Regions from separate parts of the Streptomyces sp. 8N616 genome, predicted to be linked through region 1. Evidence: riboswitches for the same ligand, from Rfam matches in the RefSeq annotation. Region 1 holds a riboswitch; each other region holds the start of a gene.
The links. A riboswitch is a leader RNA that binds a small molecule or an ion and turns the genes downstream of it on or off. The one in region 1 is predicted to bind cyclic di-AMP.

Region 2: it holds a riboswitch for cyclic di-AMP, as region 1 does, so the genes downstream of both, ACTWQC_RS23730 (M23 family metallopeptidase) here and ACTWQC_RS22620 (transglycosylase family protein) in region 1, are expected to answer to the same signal.
Region 3: it holds a riboswitch for cyclic di-AMP, as region 1 does, so the genes downstream of both, ACTWQC_RS29040 (NlpC/P60 family protein) here and ACTWQC_RS22620 (transglycosylase family protein) in region 1, are expected to answer to the same signal.
Region 4: it holds a riboswitch for cyclic di-AMP, as region 1 does, so the genes downstream of both, tgmA (putative ATP-grasp-modified RiPP) here and ACTWQC_RS22620 (transglycosylase family protein) in region 1, are expected to answer to the same signal.

What each region holds. Positions count from the first base shown of each region.
Region 1 is NZ_JBQQBY010000025.1:19,033-23,236, forward strand. It holds gene ACTWQC_RS22610 (TIGR03943 family putative permease subunit) at 8-781, opposite strand; gene ACTWQC_RS22615 (permease) at 778-1,869, opposite strand; cyclic di-AMP (ydaO/yuaA leader) riboswitch at 2,366-2,542, shown strand; gene ACTWQC_RS22620 (transglycosylase family protein) at 2,546-3,766, shown strand; gene ACTWQC_RS22625 (cupin domain-containing protein) at 3,915-4,204, opposite strand, start outside.
Region 2 is NZ_JBQQBY010000027.1:19,095-23,298, reverse strand. It holds gene ACTWQC_RS23740 (hypothetical protein) at 1-1,370, opposite strand, end outside; gene ACTWQC_RS23735 (SpoIIE family protein phosphatase) at 1,478-1,720, shown strand; cyclic di-AMP (ydaO/yuaA leader) riboswitch at 1,935-2,104, shown strand; gene ACTWQC_RS23730 (M23 family metallopeptidase) at 2,117-3,202, shown strand; gene ACTWQC_RS23725 (aldo/keto reductase) at 3,377-4,204, shown strand, end outside.
Region 3 is NZ_JBQQBY010000039.1:23,838-28,041, reverse strand. It holds gene pcrA (DNA helicase PcrA) at 1-1,602, opposite strand, end outside; cyclic di-AMP (ydaO/yuaA leader) riboswitch at 1,854-2,023, shown strand; gene ACTWQC_RS29040 (NlpC/P60 family protein) at 2,062-3,186, shown strand; gene ACTWQC_RS29035 (hypothetical protein) at 3,268-3,621, opposite strand; gene ACTWQC_RS29030 (NlpC/P60 family protein) at 3,892-4,204, shown strand, end outside.
Region 4 is NZ_JBQQBY010000006.1:65,850-70,053, forward strand. It holds gene ACTWQC_RS07250 (lactate utilization protein B) at 1-287, shown strand, start outside; gene ACTWQC_RS07255 (LutC/YkgG family protein) at 284-1,000, shown strand; gene ACTWQC_RS07260 (ATP-binding protein) at 1,037-1,543, shown strand; cyclic di-AMP (ydaO/yuaA leader) riboswitch at 1,907-2,066, shown strand; gene tgmA (putative ATP-grasp-modified RiPP) at 2,473-2,664, shown strand; gene ACTWQC_RS07270 (chitinase) at 2,852-3,910, shown strand; gene ACTWQC_RS07275 (VOC family protein) at 4,030-4,204, opposite strand, start outside.

The DNA.
Region 1 (4,204 bases):
CGCCGGATCAGGCCGCGGGCGGCGCGGCGTCCGCGTACGGGTTCGCGGGCTGGGGGACGCGCCGCACGCCGGCCACGTCGAGCGCCGCCGCGGCCGAGGGCGTGCCCACCGTGCCCACGGGGTGCCAGGTGCCGGTGACGGTGACCCACGCGTCGGCCGGCGGGGGAGCGGTGCCGAGCATCCGGACCTTGACCGACTGCGAGTCGGCTGCGCAGCAGCTCAGCACCAGGCGGGTCAGGTACCAGCCGCCGCTCTTGCCCGGCGTGACGAAGCCGGTCATCGAGACCGTACGGCCCTCCAGGCTCCGGCCGGGGTCCTGCCGCGCCCGCGAGCTGAAGTCCGACAGGGGCATGACGAGCGGGGACCCACCGGGCAGCGGGGAGAACCGCTCCCCGTCCGCGACCGCTGTGTCGCTCTCCCGCGCGGCGGTGTACGAGCCGAGGGCGGGCGGCGTGAAGAACAGCAGGGTGATCGCGGGGAGGAAGAGCAGCCAGGCGATCCGCGGGCCTTTGCCGTGATCGTGCCCGTGCCCGTGATCCGCGCCGGCGTCCCCGTCGGCGTCCGCGTCGTGGGCATCGGACCGGGCAGCGGGCTTGGCGAAGGGGAAGCCGTCCCGAGCCGCGCCCACCGTCCCCAGGGCGACCAGCAGCACGCCCGAGACGATCAGTAGCGGCCGCAGGCCCTCCTTCACGTACCGCAGATACACCTCGCTGAAGAGCGAGATGTGCAGCACTCCGGCGCCCGACAGCAGGAGCAGCAGCACCTGGACGTTCCGCCTCACAGCACCCACCACCCGGTCAGCGCGCTGCAGGCGACGGCCACCACGGCGGTGGCCGCCGAGAACCGTACGGCGAAGGCGCGTCCGAAGGTGCCCGACTGCAGGGCGATCAGCTTCACGTCGACCATCGGCCCGACCACCATGAACGCCAGCCGGGCGGTGGGGGAGAACCCGGTCAGCGACGCCGCGACGAAGGCGTCGGCCTCCGAGCAGACGGCGAGCACGATCGCCAGCGCGGCGAGGAAGATGACGGAGAGCCAGGGCGATCCGGCGAAGGTGTCCAGCACGGAGCGCTCCACGGCGACGTTGAAGGTCGCCGCGGCCATCGCCCCGAGCACCAGGAAGCCGCCGGCGTGCAGGAAGTCGTGCTGGAAGCCGAGCCGGAACTCCTCCCACCTGCTGTGTCCCGGCCGGTGCCCGGTCCGGTGCGCCGGCAGCCGCAGCCACTCCGCGCGGCCGAGGCGGATCCAGAGCCAGCCCATGACCGCCGAGGTCGCGAGCGAGGCGAGCAACCGGGCCGCCACCATCTCGGGGGCGCCCGGGAAGGCGACGGCCGTGGAAGCGAGCACGATCGGATTCACCGCGGGGGCGGACAGGAGGAAGGCCAGCGCGGCCGCGGGCGGCACCCCGCGGCGGATCAGGCTCCCCGCCACCGGCACGGACGCGCATTCGCACCCCGGCAGGACGACGCCCGCGGCGCTGGCGACGGGGACGGCGAGCGCGGGCCGCTTCGGCAGGGCGCGGCTGAAGACGTGCGCGGGGACGAAGGCGTTGATGGCTCCCGAGAGCGCGGTGCCCAGCAGCAGGAACGGCAGGGCCTGCACCGTGATGGCGAGGCAGATCGTCCGCCAGGCCTGCACGGCCCCGGGCTCCGGCCATCCGACCACCCCGGTGGCCGCCGCGGCCGCCACCGCGAGGGCGAGCGCTCCGGCCGCGGCGAGCGGCCACGCCCGGCGGTCGGCGCCCGTACCGCGGTCGGGGCCCGTACGGCGGTCGGGGTGCCCCACGCCGGAGCTCGTACGGGATGGGTTCGCACCGGCTTCCGGCGGCGCCTGTGACCTGGTGTCGATCAGCTCTTCCGCTCTCTGCACTCCGACTCCGCAAGATCCGCGACCGGGGTGTTCACGATAGCCGCGGGAGAGGGCCCGGCTGTGGCGCATCTCCGGAACTTGGTCCGCATTCATCCGTTTCGCCGGATAGATTCTCGGGCGGCAAAGAGGCTTCTAATGCCTGCAATCCACCAAAGCTGAATTCAGATGCCAAATCGGACAATTAGTCGGCCGGTGACCCATCTCACAAAGACCGCCGGTTAAATGTGACTTCGCGCACTCGAATGGCGGCGATTTTCCCAACTTGGTTACGGACTGCCCATTGTGAGAGCCGTTCAGTAGTAATGCCTATTGCTCTGGGACCAAGATCGGCAGCGCAGCGTGACGCATTACCGAGTCGATCTGTTCAATGGCGAATCAGGCGAATGCACGCCACTTGTGGCGAAGAAATGGATGTGTTTACTTTTCCGCTGCCTGCCCATCGAAAGGGGCGGGCGCCCTGTTGCCGGAGCGCCGAGTCCTGCCGCCGGCGGAGGGAGAAACGACAACGCACCACGGCAGGAGCGGGGGAACCAAAGGTAAGTGCCGTACCGCGCTCGGCGTGGTCCGGCTTGGGGTGAAGACGTGCCGCAGCGCTCGCCGCTGCGTAAGTCACGGCCGGGCAACTCCAGCCCGAACCCGACAGCTCACCTCGCAGGCGTAGGAGAGGAAGATCCCTATGTCTGCACGCGGACGTCATCGCCGCTTCAAGCCCGGCCGGATTTCCCGCGCCACTTTCGCCGCCGCCGCAAGCGGCGCCGGTATCGGTCTGTCCTTCATCACCGCCGGCCAGGCGAGCGCCGCCTCCGTCGACACCTGGGACAAGGTCGCGGAGTGCGAGAGCACCAGCAACTGGAGCATCAACAACGGCAACGGCTTCTTCGGAGGCCTGCAGTTCACGCAGAGCACCTGGGAGGCCTTCGGCGGCACCGACTACGCCGAGCGCGCCGACCTGGCCACCAAGGACCAGCAGATCGCCGTCGCCGAGAAGGTGCTCGACACCCAGGGCCCCGGTGCCTGGCCCGCGTGCGGCCCCAAGGCCGGCCTGGCCAAGGGCGGTCCGGCCCCCGCGATCTCCACCGGCGGCGAGCAGGCCCAGGGCAAGCCCGAGACCAAGCCCGAGACCAAGCCCGCCCCGGCCCCCGCCGAGGACAAGGCCGACACGGCGGACAAGGGCGCGGCGAAGCCCGAGTCCTACACCGTCGTCAAGGGCGACTCGCTCTACAAGATCGCCACCGCCAAGCACATCGACGGCGGCTGGCAGCGGGTCTACCAGGACAACCGCCAGGTCGTCGGCGGCGACCCGGACCTGATCCACCCGGGCCAGAAGCTGGCCCTGGGCGGCGGCAAGGCCGAGGCCGCGCCGCAGCAGCAGGCCCCCAAGCAGGAGGCTCCGAAGAAGCAGGCCCCCAAGCCCGCGGCGCCCAAGGCCCAGGCCCCGAAGCAGGAGGCCCCGAAGCAGGAGGCCAAGCCGGCTTCCGAGCAGAGCGCCTCCGGCTTCACCGCCCCGGTCTCCAACCCGGCCCTCGGCACGCCGTACCACCAGGCCGGCTCCATGTGGTCCAGCGGCTACCACACCGGTGCCGACTTCCCCGTGCCCACCGGCACTTCGGTGAAGTCCATCGGCCCGGGTGAGGTCGTCTCGGCGGGCTGGGGCGGCGCGTACGGCAACCAGGTCGTCATCCGCCACGCGGACGGCAAGTACAGCCAGTACGCCCACCTGTCCTCGCTGTCCGTCTCGCCCGGCCAGGCGGTGACCGGCGGCCAGCAGATCGGCCTGTCCGGCTCCACCGGCAACAGCAGTGGCCCGCACCTGCACTTCGAGGTGCGGACCGGCCCGGACTACGGCTCGGACATCGACCCGCTCGCCTACCTGCGTGCGCACGGCGTCAGCATCTGACACGGTTCGACGCGGCCGGAGTCTTCTCTCCTGACTCCATGAGGCGCCCGCTCCCTGCTATGCCGGGGGCGGGCGCCTCGTCGTGCTGTGCCGGTGTGGATACGGGGATGGATACGAGGGTGGATACGAGGTGGATACGGAAGACGGGTCACGAGCTGCGGCACAGGGCCCGGATGAGATCACCGTGCCGCGGGTAGCGCGCGGCCAGCTCGTCCGCCTCGCCGCCCTCGTAGTCCGCGGGGAGGAACCCGGGGGCCAGCGTGCATCCCAGGAGCGCGTGGCTGCCGCCGGGCCGCACCCGCGCGCCCATCCAGGTGCCGCCCGGCACGACGTACTGGATGTGCTGCCCGGCGCGCACGTCCTGGCCGAGCACCTCCACCCGCGATGCGCCGTCCCGCTCCAGGAGCAGCAGTTCCACCGGGTCCCCGAGGTAGAAGT
Region 2 (4,204 bases), on a different contig from region 1:
CCTCCGCCGAAGTCGCCGCCGCCGAACCCTCCGCCGAAGTCGCCGCCGCCCCCGAAGTCGCCCGAGTTGAAGTCGGAACCGGAACTGTCGCCGCCGCTATAGTCCCCGCCGTACCCGTCGTACCCGTACGCGTACGGCCCGGTCAGCATGCTGCCCAGCAGCGTGCCCGCCAGCAGCCCCGGCAGGATGCCGCCGCCGAAATAGCCGTAGGCCCACGGCCCGTACGCCGGTCCGGCCTCCCAGTACGGCCTGCGCCCGGACGCCGTCTCCACCTCGCGCCCCATCGGCTCCTCGCCGTCCTCGAGGCGCGCCGCGTCCGCCGCGCACACCGGCACGGTGCGCTCCTCGCCGCCCGACGGCGCCCACTGCACGTCCTGGACCGACGGGCCGTGCCGCGGGTCGAAGAAGCACGGCACCCGGCGCTCGGGCAGCGGCTCGCCGTCCCGCCGCGCCTCCAGCGTGGCCAGCGAGAACCGGCCGTCCTCCAGCGACTCGGTCACATCCCGTACGTCACTGGGCCGCCGCGCGCGGTCCATCGATGCCTTCGCCTTGTCGTACGAGTCCAGGGCGCGGGCGTAGTCCTCGCGCATCGCGTCGTCCGTCTTCGGTGCCGAGGGGTCGAAGTCGATCCGCTCCAGTTCCTCGCCGAAGGCGGTGATGTCCTCGTCCACGACCGGGCGGAGCGTCTCCAGCTGCGCACGGTCCCGCTCGGCCCTGCGCTGCTTGCCCCGGCGGCTGACCAGCAGGGCTCCGCCGCCGACGGCCGTGATCAGCACGCCGAGCGTCACGAGCAGGCCGGCCGCGCTGACGCCGGTGCCGTCCCCGGTGCCGGTGCTGGTGCCCGAGCCGCCGCTCCAGGTGGCCGGGGCGTGGCCGTTGGCCTGCTGCAGGGCCTGATCGACGAAGCCGTTGACCATGGCGCTCACGTCGCCGGGGTCGGAGCGCTCCACGGCGCCGGAGAGGTTGGAGACCGCGTTGCGGGACATCACCGAGGAGTCGGCGCCCGCGTCGAACCGGTCACCCAGCGCGACCGCGTACACGCCGGTAATCCCGACCTTGGTCCGCAGGTCCTGGAGCAGCGTCGACGGCTGGAACTCGGAGGCGCTGGGCAGCACGGCGACGAACACCGGCTTGTCCGCCTTCTCGATCTTGTCCGCCAGCGCGTCCGCATCGGCGGCGGGCAGCTGCCCCGAAGCGCGCGGATCGACGTAGACAGGGCCCTTCTTCAGGGCGTTCGCGGCGCTGTCGAGCCCGTCCGCGGCCCGCGCCCCGGGAGCCATGACGGCCACCAGTACGAGGGCGGCGGCGAGCACCGCCAGCACCGGCAGAAGCAGGGTGCGGCCCGCCCAGGACCTCGCTGCGGTGTTCATATCTACGAAACTACTCCAAAGGCGCAATTTCGGGCTCCTCGGTGTGCAGGGAAACCATCCCGGGGCCAGGGCAGGCGGCGCGAGGGCCTGCACCCGTACGAGACCGGGTGGACGAGTTCGCCTTCCCCGGGGGCGCCGCGCTGCTGCTGTTCACGGACGGAGTGACCGAGGCGCGGAATGCGGAGGGCGCCTTCTGCGACCCGGGGGAGCGGCTGCGCGGCCGGCGGTTACCCGGGCCAGACGCGCTGCCGGACGCGCTCGTGGCGGACGTACGGCGGCATGCGGCGGGCGGAGTGCCGGACGGCATGGCGATGCCGGCGGTCACCCGCCCCGCCTCCTACGTTCCGTAACCGCGCGCATCCCTGCGTATAACAACTGACGCACGATCAGGGGAGCGGTGTTTTCAGGCGTGGGGGCAACTCGCCCGAATTGGCGGCTTCCTGTCCTGATTGGTCCCTCGGGATTTCGTTAACGATCACACCGAACGGCTTGGAATCACGTCCCGCCGTCTATTAACGTTCGATAACGCAGCGCGGTCGTCCCAGCCGCCACAAGAGGTGGCACCGTGCGCCTACGCCGAATCCCGCACCACCAGCACCACCTGCACGACCTGCACCAAGGGAACCGGGGAACCACCACCTTGGGGTGAATCGGGCGCCTCTCCGGAGGGGCCCGTAGGAGACCTTCCTGCTCCGAACCCGTCAGCTAACCCGGTAGGCGAGAAGGAAGGAAAGGAGTGCGCCCGAGTGGCGTCCAACAGGCCTGTCCCCGAGATCTCGCCCGAACCCTCCGGCACCCAGAGCTTCGACTTCGGGCCGGGCGGATTCGGTGAGTTCGGTGAGGACTACCCGGCCGCCGGTTCCGGCGACTGGAACCCGACCACGGATTCCCTGGCCCCGGTGCGCGGCAGGCACCGCGTCGTCAAGCAGCGCGGTGGTGGCATGGCCCGCAGCGGCGCGGTCCTCGGGGTCGGCGTGTTCGCCGCCGTCGGTGCGGGCGGCATGGCGAGTGCGCAGGACAAGCCGCCGGTCTCCATCTCCATGCCGGACCTCTCGTATGTCTCGGACAAGCTCCCCGACGCCAAGGCGCTCCCCGGCATCGGCTCGCTGATATCCGACGACGCGGACAGCGTCGGCGACGGCACCGTGACCGCCGCGGCCCCGCTCTCCCAGGCCGGTCTCACCGACGAGGAGGCGGCCGAGGGCGCCGACGCGGGCGAGGCGCTGCGCGCCCGCATCATGCGCCAGGCCGAGCAGCAGCAGACGGCGGCGGAGACGGCGGAGCGCGAGGCCGCGCAGAAGGCCGCGGCGGAGAAGGCGGCCCAGGAGGCCGCCGAGGCGAAGGCGGAGGCCGCCGCCGCGAAGAAGGAGGCCGAGCGGAAGGCTGCCGAGGAGGCGGCGCGCAAGGCCGAGGCCGAGCGGCTCGCCAAGCTGGCCCGCAGCTACAGCCTCCCCACCTCCTCGTACACGCTGACTTCGAGCTTCGGCGAGTCCGGCTCCATGTGGTCCAGCACGCACACGGGCCAGGACTTCGCCGCCCCGACCGGGACCCCCGTCAAGGCGGTGCACGGCGGCACGATCACGGAGGCCGGCTGGGCGGGCTCCTACGGCTACCGGATCGTCCTCACCCTCGAGGACGGCACCGAGATCTGGTACTGCCACCTCTCCTCGATGACCCAGACGTCGGGCGAGGTGACGACGGGCGAGACGATCGGCCGCGTCGGCGCCACGGGCAATGTCACCGGCCCCCACCTCCACCTGGAGGTACGGCCGGGCGGCGGCGACCCGATCGACCCGGCGGCCTGGCTGCGCGGCAAGGGCCTCTCGCTCTGACGTCCGTACGGTTGCTCTGACTTATCGCACCCTGTTCGTCGGCAGCCCTGGTGCAAACCCCCCGACACCAGGGCTGTCGGCTTGCCTGCGTGTCCGCGTCCCCGCTTCTCAGTCCGCGTCGCTGTGCGGGCACGGCCCGGAATAGCCCGGCGCCGGGCGGCGTTGATCAGCCGTATGGCTGACAGGAACAAGATCATCGGTGATCTGACCGTCCACCCCCTCTCCCTCGGCGGCAACGTCTTCGGCTGGACCGCGGACGAGGCGCAGTCCTTCGCCGTACTCGACGCGTATGCGGAGGCGGGCGGCAACTTCCTCGACACCGCCGACGTCTACTCGGCCTGGATCCAGGGCAATTCCGGCGGCGAGTCCGAGACCGTCATCGGCAACTGGCTGGCGGCGCGCGGCAACCGCTCCGAGATCGTCGTCGCCACCAAGGCCGGCGGACACCCGGACTTCAAGGGCCTGGCCGCCGGCACCATCAAGGCGGCCGCGGAGGAATCCCTCCGCCGCCTGCGGACCGACTCCATCGACCTCTACTACACCCACTTCGACGACCCCGGCGTCCCGGTCGAGGAGATCATCACCGCCCTCGACCAGCTGGTGCGGGAGGGCAAGGTCCGGCAGATCGGCGCCTCCAACATCTCGCCCGAGCGGCTCGAGGCGTCGCTCGCCTTCTCCGACCGCGAGGGCCTGGCGAAGTACGCTGCCCTCCAGCCGCACTACAACCTCGTCTCGCGCGATACGTACGAGGGGCCGCTCGCGGACGTCGCGGCCCGCCACGGACTGGCGGCCGTCCCGTACTCCGCGCTCGCCTCCGGCTTCCTCACCGGCAAGTACCGGGCGGGCGCGGCGGTGGACAGCGCGCGGGCCGGGCGGGCGGCCCAGCACTTGGAGACGGAGCGCGGGCGGCGCGTGCTGGCCGCGCTCGACGAGGTCGCCTCGGCGCGGGGCGCGGAGATCGCCACGGTCGCCCTGGCGTGGCTGGCCGCCCAGCGAACGGTG
Region 3 (4,204 bases), on a different contig from region 1:
CTCGCGCAGCGCGAGCGCCTCGATCATGGCTTCGGCGCGCTCGCCGATACCGCGCTTGGGGACGTTGAGGATCCGGCGCAGCGGCACGGTGTCCTCGGGGTTGGCGAGCACCCGCAGGTAGGCGAGGACGTCGCGGACCTCCTTGCGCTCGTAGAAGCGCACGCCGCCGACGACCTTGTACGGCAGCCCGACCCGGATGAAGATCTCCTCGAAGACACGGGACTGGGCGTTCGTACGGTAGAAGACGGCGACGTCGCCCGCCCTGGCCTCGTCCTCGTCCGTCAGCCGGTCGATCTCGTCGGCGACGAACTGGGCCTCGTCGTGCTCGGTGTCCGCGACATAGCCGGTGATCGCGGAGCCCGCCCCCGCCTCCGTCCACAGGTTCTTGGGGCGGCGGTTGGCGTTCCGCTCGATGACGGCGTTCGCGGCGCTGAGGATCGTCTGCGTGGAGCGGTAGTTCTGCTCCAGCAGGATCGTGGTGGCGTCGGGGTAGTCCTCCTCGAACTGGAGGATGTTGCGGATGGTCGCGCCGCGGAAGGCGTAGATCGACTGGTCGGCGTCGCCGACGACGCACAGCTCGGCCACGTTGAGATCGGGCGCGGTCTCCCCGGTCCCCACCAGCTCGCGCACCAGCGTGTACTGCGCGTGGTTGGTGTCCTGGTACTCGTCCACCAGCACGTGGCGGAAGCGGCGCCGGTAGTGCTCCGCAACGTCCGGGAACGCCTGGAGCAGGTGGACGGTGGTCATGATGATGTCGTCGAAGTCCAGCGCGTTGGCCTCGCGCAACCGCGACTGGTACAGCGCGTACGCCTCGGCGAGGGTCTTCTCGAACCCGTCGCTCGCCTGCGCCGCGAAGTCCTCGTCGTCGATGAGCTCGTTCTTGAGGTTGGAGATCTTGGCGCTGAAGGACTTCGGCGGGTAGCGCTTCGGGTCGAGGTCGAGGTCGCGGCAGACCAGGGACATCAGGCGCTTGGAGTCGGCGGCGTCGTAGATGGAGAAGCTGGAGGTGAAGCCGAGCTTCTTGCTCTCCCGGCGCAGGATGCGGACGCAGGCGCTGTGGAAGGTGGACACCCACATCGCGTTCGCCCGCGGCCCGACGAGCTGCTCGACGCGCTCCTTCATCTCGCCCGCGGCCTTGTTGGTGAAGGTGATCGCGAGGATCTGGCCGGGGTGCACGCGGCGCGCGCCCAGCAGATACGCGATGCGGTGCGTCAGCACGCGGGTCTTGCCGGATCCGGCGCCGGCGACGATGAGCAGCGGAGAGCCGGTGTGGACGACGGCGGCGCGCTGCTGCTCGTTCAGCCCCTCGAGCAGCGCGGCGGGGTCAACGGCGGGCCGCGGGGCGCCGTTGCGGTAGTAGCGCTCCCGCGCATCCTCGTCGGCGGCAGCGTCGAAGCGGCCCGCGAAGAGGCCGGCCGGGATCTCCTCCGGGCCACTGTCCTCGGGCGGCGGGGGCGGGTGTTCCTCGCCGGGGTGGCTCGAGTGGCCAGCGTGGCCGGAGGGACCCGTGTGGCCAGGGTGACCCGGCCCCGGGAGTCCGGCCGGGGGCTCTGCCGGGTGCTCGAGGTCCGCCAGGAAGCTGTCGTCAAAGAGGCTGCTCATCGTTCACCGAGTCTAGGCCGCGGGGCTGACAGCCCACGCCGGTTCCCGCCCCTCCGCTGTGGGAGGGTCGCATTTCGCCCTAAACGATCGCGCCGCAGAAAGGTCACGAAAAGGTTTCGGGCATATCGAACATCAGCCTTCACAACCGCCCCACACGTTGGCTACCGTGCTCGCTCAGGCGGCCCGATCCCCCTGCCGGCGACCGCGTCGGCACGGGCAGCCTCCGCCGAGTCCGGCGCTGCCCGAAGGACGTCCTGAGGACGCCCGAAGGCATCCGGAGCCGGGGACCCAACGTACGACCGGGGTGAATCGGCCCCCGCACGCCCGCGTGTCAGAGCGTGGCGGCGCGCGGTGGCCGTAGGGCAGCCTTCCGATCGCCCGAACCCGACAGCTAACCCGGTAGGCGGTCCACGGAAGGAGTCGCGCGCCTTGGCGTCGCACCGCAAACGGCGGACTCGAATGTTCACGTCCCCCGGTTCCGGCCGCGCGGCCGTCGGACTGACGACCGCGGCCCTCGCCTCGGTCAGCCTGCTCTCGCAGAGCGCGCAGGCCGCGCCGGACGAGCCGAAGCAGAGCATCGAGGAAGTCCAGAAGAAGGTCGACGAGCTCTATCGGCAGGCCGGCACCGCAACGCAGCAGTACAACCAGGCCAAGGAGCGCAGCGAGAAGCAGCGCACCAAGGTCGACCGGCTGCTCGACGACGTCGCGAAGCGGACGGACAAACTCAACGAGGCTCGGCGCATGCTGGGCAGCTACGCGGCCGCGCAGTACCGCAACGGGGGCATGGCCTCGACGGCGACGATGATGCTCGCCGACGACCCGCAGGGCTACTTCGACCAGGACCATCTGATGTCCCGGATGACCGGCCGGCAGCGGCAGGCCGTCGAGGACTTCCAGACGGAGCAGGAGGCCGCGTCGAAGAAGCGCGCCGAGGCCACCGAGAGCCTCGCGTCGCTGACCGAGTCGCAGAAGGAGCTCCGCACCACCAAGGAGTCCGTGCAGGGCAAGCTCTCGGAGGCGCGCGAGCTGCTGTCGAAGCTGACGGCCGAGGAGAAGGCGCGGCTGGCGGAGCTCGAGCGCAAGCGGGAGGCCGAGGCCCGGCGCAAGGCGGAGGAACTGGCGCGGCAGCAGGCGGAGAAGGCGCGCCAGGAACAAGAGCAGGAGCAGAACGACGGCTCCGGCTCGACCGACGGAGGCTCGGACTCGGGTACGGACTCGGGCGCCGACTCGTACGCCACCAAGGCCGCCAAGGCCATCGACTTCGCGCGGGCCCAGATAGGCAAGCCGTACGTGTGGGGCGCGACAGGCCCGAACTCGTACGACTGCTCGGGGCTCACGCAGGCCGCCTGGAAGTACGCCGGGGTCTCGCTGCCGCGCACGACCTGGGACCAGGTGAAGGTCGGCACGCGGGTCGCCACGGAGGACCTGAAGCCGGGCGATCTCGTCTTCTTCTACGACGACATCAGCCACGTCGGGCTCTACATAGGCGACGGCCAGATGATCCATGCACCGAAGCCGGGCGCGAACGTCCGCACCGAGGCGATCACGTACATGCCGATCTACGGCAGCGTCCGCCCCGCATAGCCCACGTGCCTGCACAGCCGCGCGGGAGGGGCCCCGGGAGCGTTCGTGCGCCCCGGGGGCCCGCCCCGCCGGATCGGCAGGTCAGGTCCAGAGGACGGCGATGAAGATGTTGGCGATGGTGAGGAGGCCGACCGTGCCGAATGCCGCCTTGTCGACCTTCTCCTCGTCCCGCTTCACGTAGACCAGGCCGAGGATGACGACCAGAAGCGCGAGCTTCACGCCTATCTTGACGTTGTTGACGGCCTGGTCGTCGGCCTGGTTGAGGCCGACCAGCGCGACGCCCGTGATCAGCATGGTCAGCGCGCCGTGCAGCATGGCCGGGTTGAAGCGGGCCGTTCCGGCGCTCATTGCCTTCATCTGCGTGAGGAAGCCGCCGAGCAGGGCCGCGATGCCGATGATGTGCAGGCCGACGAAGACACTGATAAGTACGTCCATGCGGCGGAGCGTAGCCGGGCCCGTAGCACCGCTCTCCACCGAGGTGCGCCTCAATCGCCGCTTCGGTCACGGCCGCACCAAGAAGGCGGCAGCACCCGGGAGTTCACCCGCCGCTTCTGTTCAGTGCCGCTCTTAAACGTTCCAATCCCGGTCATCACGACACCTGCCCGTAACACGGAGGTCTAGCGTCCTCCACCGAGGCGCCCCCACGCGCCCCGGTGGCGACCCCCGCACGGCCACCGGAAAGGCAGGAAGGAAGTGACGGCCGCCGTGGCCTCGCACAGGAAGCCCAGGCAGCGATCGCTCACTGGCACGCTCACCGGCACGTTCACCGGCATCACGGGCATCACGGGCCTCACGGGCATGAGAGGTGGTACCGCAGCCCGTACGGCCGCGACGCTCGCCCTCGCGAGCGCGGCAGGCGCAACCGGCGTCGTCGGCGCTGCGCAGGCCGAGCCCAGCCTCACGCCCGCCCAGGTCAAGGCCGAGGTCGACCGGCTCCACCACGAAGCCGAAGCCGCGACGGAGAAGTACAACGGCGCGAAGGAGAAGACCAGCAGGGCGCAGAAGGAGCTGGACCGGC
Region 4 (4,204 bases), on a different contig from region 1:
TCCCGGAGGTGCTCGTCCATCTGCGGGCCCGGGTGGTGGACGGTGCCAGGCGGCGCCGGGTGCCGGGGCTCGAGCGGGCGGCGATGGCGGTGGCGGGCTGGGTGCTCTCCCGTCCGTCCCGTCTGGCGGCGGTACAGCGGGTGGGGGCCGTGGCCGGGCGGCTGCTGGGCGGGCGCCGGGGCGTACGCCGGTTGCCGGGGCCGCTGTCCGCCTGGACCGACGCCCGCGACGCACCGCTCCCGGCCGAGGAGAGCTTCCGGGCCTGGTGGAGGAGGACACACTCGTGAACGCACGCACTGAAGTGCTGGACCGCATTCGCCGCGCGCTGGCGGACGTACCGGAGGGCGAGCGTCCGGAGGACGTGCCGGTGGCCCGGCACTACTCCCGGGGCGGATCCCCGCCCACCGGGTCGCCGGCGGCGGTGAAGCTGCTGGCGGAACGGATGGCGGACTACGGGGCTGTGGTGCGGCTGGTGACCGCCGACGACGTGGCTGGGGGCGCCGAAGCGGTGGGGGCGGGCGTCGACAGCGCGGCCTCCGGCGGCGCGGCCTACGGCGCCGTGGCCACGGCCGTCGCGGAGGCTCTCGCCGCTCGCCGCGCGGGCTGCGTCGTCGTGCCCCACGGATTTCCGCCCGCGTGGCGGGCCGGGCTGCCCCCGGAGCGGGTGCTCAGCGACGATCCGCGGCTGCCCGTACGTGAACTCGACCGCGTCGACGGCACGGTGACGACGGTGGCCGCGGCCATTGCGGACACCGGAACGCTGGTCCTCGACGGCGGCCCCGGCCAGGGCCGGCGAGCCCTGACCCTGGTGCCCGACTACCACCTGTGCCTGATCCGGGCCGACCAGATCGTGGCCTCCGTGCCGGAGGCTCTGGCCCGGCTGGATCCCGCCCGGCCGCTGACTTTCATCTCCGGCCCTTCGGCCACCAGCGACATCGAACTCGACCGGGTCGAAGGCGTGCACGGACCGCGCACGCTCGAGGCCCTGATCGTCGTCTGATGTCCGCGAGTGCCCTTATTTTTGCAGGGAGTTGCCATGACCGTCCTCGACCGATACCCGAGCCTCACGCGGGCTGCGGTGCCTGAGCGCACCGTCCCGCGTCCGGAGCACCCCAGAGCCATGGCGTTCTGCGCGCTGCCCGCCGAGGACTGGGCGGTGCACCGGGCCAGGTCCTTCGCCCGCGCACAGCTCATGGCGTGGCGGACGGGCGACGACCTGGCCGAGTCGGCGCGCATCATCGTCACGGAGTTCGTCACCAACGCCGTGCGGCACAGCGGCGCCGCCGACGTCAGCGTACGGCTGGCCCACGCCCCTCCGGAGGTGTGGATCGAGGTCTTCGACGGCGGCCGGTGGCGGCCCGCTCCCGGCCCTTCCGTTCCGGGCCCTTCAGTTCCCGGCATGGACCTGGACGCGGACCTCGCCGAGTGCGGCCGGGGCTTCCCCCTGGTGGACGCCCTGGCACGGCGGTACGGCGTCCACGTCACGCCCCACGGCACGTGCGCCTGGGCGCTGCTGGTGACACCCCCGGCAGCGCACGCCTAGCGCGCGTTTCCGGCCAGCTCCCTGAGGACGCGCTCGGTGAATGCGTCGAACGGAACGTCCCCCAGCACCTAACCCGCATCCGTCCACGCCGGGGCCCAGGGGCGGCGGGCCGACCTGGTGCATGTGGGCTCCGTGGACGGCCACGTGCGACGGTACGCCGTCCAACCATGAGGCCGAGCCTGCGCCGCTTTGCCGGAGATATCGTGCTTACCCATCCCGAACTGCCCTGTGATGAAAGTGAGTTGACTCCGTATCCGTTTGTGAAGACCTTGTGTTCAATCGCAAGGTACCTCTAACGTGCTCGGCGTTCGAGAGACGAACACCGCGTGGCCGGACCGCCGAATCCTGCCCCCGGCGCGCGGCAGCACGTCATCGCCGCCGGGCAGGAGCGGGGGACCCACTTTGTGCCGTACGGACCGTATGTTCCGGACGGCTTGGGGTGAAGCCGTGGCAGCCGCACGGCCGGGCGAGTCTCCAGCCCGAACCCGACAGCTCACCTCGCAGGCGTTCGGAGTACGGAGCCTCCATGACGTCTGCAGTCGGACGACACCGCGTCCCACGTCCCCGGAACGCCACCCGCCGCCCCGCCGGCCGCGGCTCCGCCGCCGGCGCGCCCCCGGCGCCACGGTAAGCAGGGGCGACCGCATCGCACTCTCCGCCGCCACCGGCGACATCACCGGGCCTCACCTGCACTTCGAGGTGCACACCACCCCGGAGTACGGGTCCGCCGTCGACTCGCTGGACCGGCTGCCGGCCCACGGCCCGCAGAGCTGACGCCTCACCCCGGACCGAAGATTCCGTCACAGGCCCGGTGCGGTGATCGGCCACGCGTTCCCCTGCGTTCCCACCTACCCCCACCTGCTGAATTCCCCTGCCCGATGGGCAAACCCAGGACCTGCCACCCCTCCCGGCAGGCAGGAGGAGACACGATGAGACCTTTCGCGCTGAACTACGCCCGCCCGGCCGTACACCCACCCCTCGCGATTCCTTACGTCTATGAATCCACACGGCAGTTGAACGTCCTGCCCGACGGACGCCCGGCCATCAGCGACCAGGCTCTGCTGCTGGCGACCGGCACCACTACGTCCACCGCCGGTTCCAAAACGCACTTCGACGACTGAGCGTGACCTCGGACAGGTGCTGGGCGGGTCAGTCTCCGCCTGTCGGCTGATACCGGCCTGCTGACCACGTCCTGGAGGCGGCAACGCTCACGTTGGTCCAGACCTATTGACGATAGGTCTCGACCAACTTACGTTCAACGCGTGTTACGCAGAATGCGGTCACCGGCATGCGAGGGAGCGCAGCATGATGGGTCGGACGGCACGTCTGCTGGTGGTCGGCCTGGCGATGGCTTTCGCCGTGCAGATGCCGGTCGCCGCGGCACCGAGTGCGCCGAGCGCACCGCGGGACGAAACCTGCGCGGTCAAGCCGAAGCCCTCGGGCAAGGTGCTCCAGGGGTACTGGGAGAACTGGGACGGCGCGGCGAACGGCGTTCACCCGCCGTTCGGATGGACTCCGATCACTGACACCCGTATCCGCGATCACGGTTACAACGTGATCAATGCGGCATTCCCGGTCATCCGCTCGGACGGCACCGTCCTGTGGGAGGACGGGATGGACGCGACGGTGAAGGTGGCGACCCCGGCCGAGATGTGCCAGGCCAAGGGGGCCGGTGCCACAATCCTGATGTCCATCGGCGGTGCGGCGGCCGGTATCGACCTCAGCTCCCGTACGGTCGCCGACCGCTTCATCGAGACCGTGGTGCCGATCCTCAAGGAGTACAACTTCGACGGCATCGACATCGACATCGAGACCGGCCTCGTCGGCAGCGGCAACATCAACGAGCTGTCGACCTCGCAGGCCAACCTCGTGCACATCATCGACGGCGTGCTCGCCCGGATGCCCCCGGACTTCGGCCTGACGATGGCGCCCGAGACGGCCTACGTCACCGGGGGCAGCGTGACATACGGCTCGATCTGGGGCGCCTACCTGCCGATCGTGAAGAAGTACGCCGACAACGGCCGGCTCTGGTGGCTGAACATGCAGTACTACAACGGCAGCATGTACGGGTGCTCCGGCGACTCGTACTCCGCCGGCACGGTCGAAGGGTTCACCGCGCAGACGGACTGCCTGAACAGGGGCCTGGTCGTCCAGGGCACCACGATCCGGGTTCCCTACGACAAGCAGGTACCGGGATTGCCGGCGCAACCGGGCGCCGGGGGCGGCCACATGTCGCCCGACCTGGTGTCGCAGGCCTGGAACACCTACAACAACGGATTGAAGGGCCTGATGACCTGGTCGATCAACTGGGACGGGTCGAAGGGATGGACGTTCGGGGACAACGTCAAGGCTCTGCAGGGCCGCTGAAGCCGGAACTTCCGGAGTCAAGTAGGTCGATCGCACCCCCCATGGGCGACGAGCGGGTCCGCGACCGACCGGTAGTGCTCGGGCCAGCGGTGTCCGGGGATTCCGCCGAGACCCTGGGCTCAGGTGTCGGTGCGAGCCAGGATGCCTTCGAGCAGCCCCGTCGCCTGGCCGACCTCGATGAGGTACCCGTCCGGATCACGCATGTAGCAGCGCAGTTCGGCACGACGGTCGATGGGTGGGGTGAGGAATCGAGCGCCCTTGGCGCTCGCCGCGGCATAGAAGCCGTGAATGTCT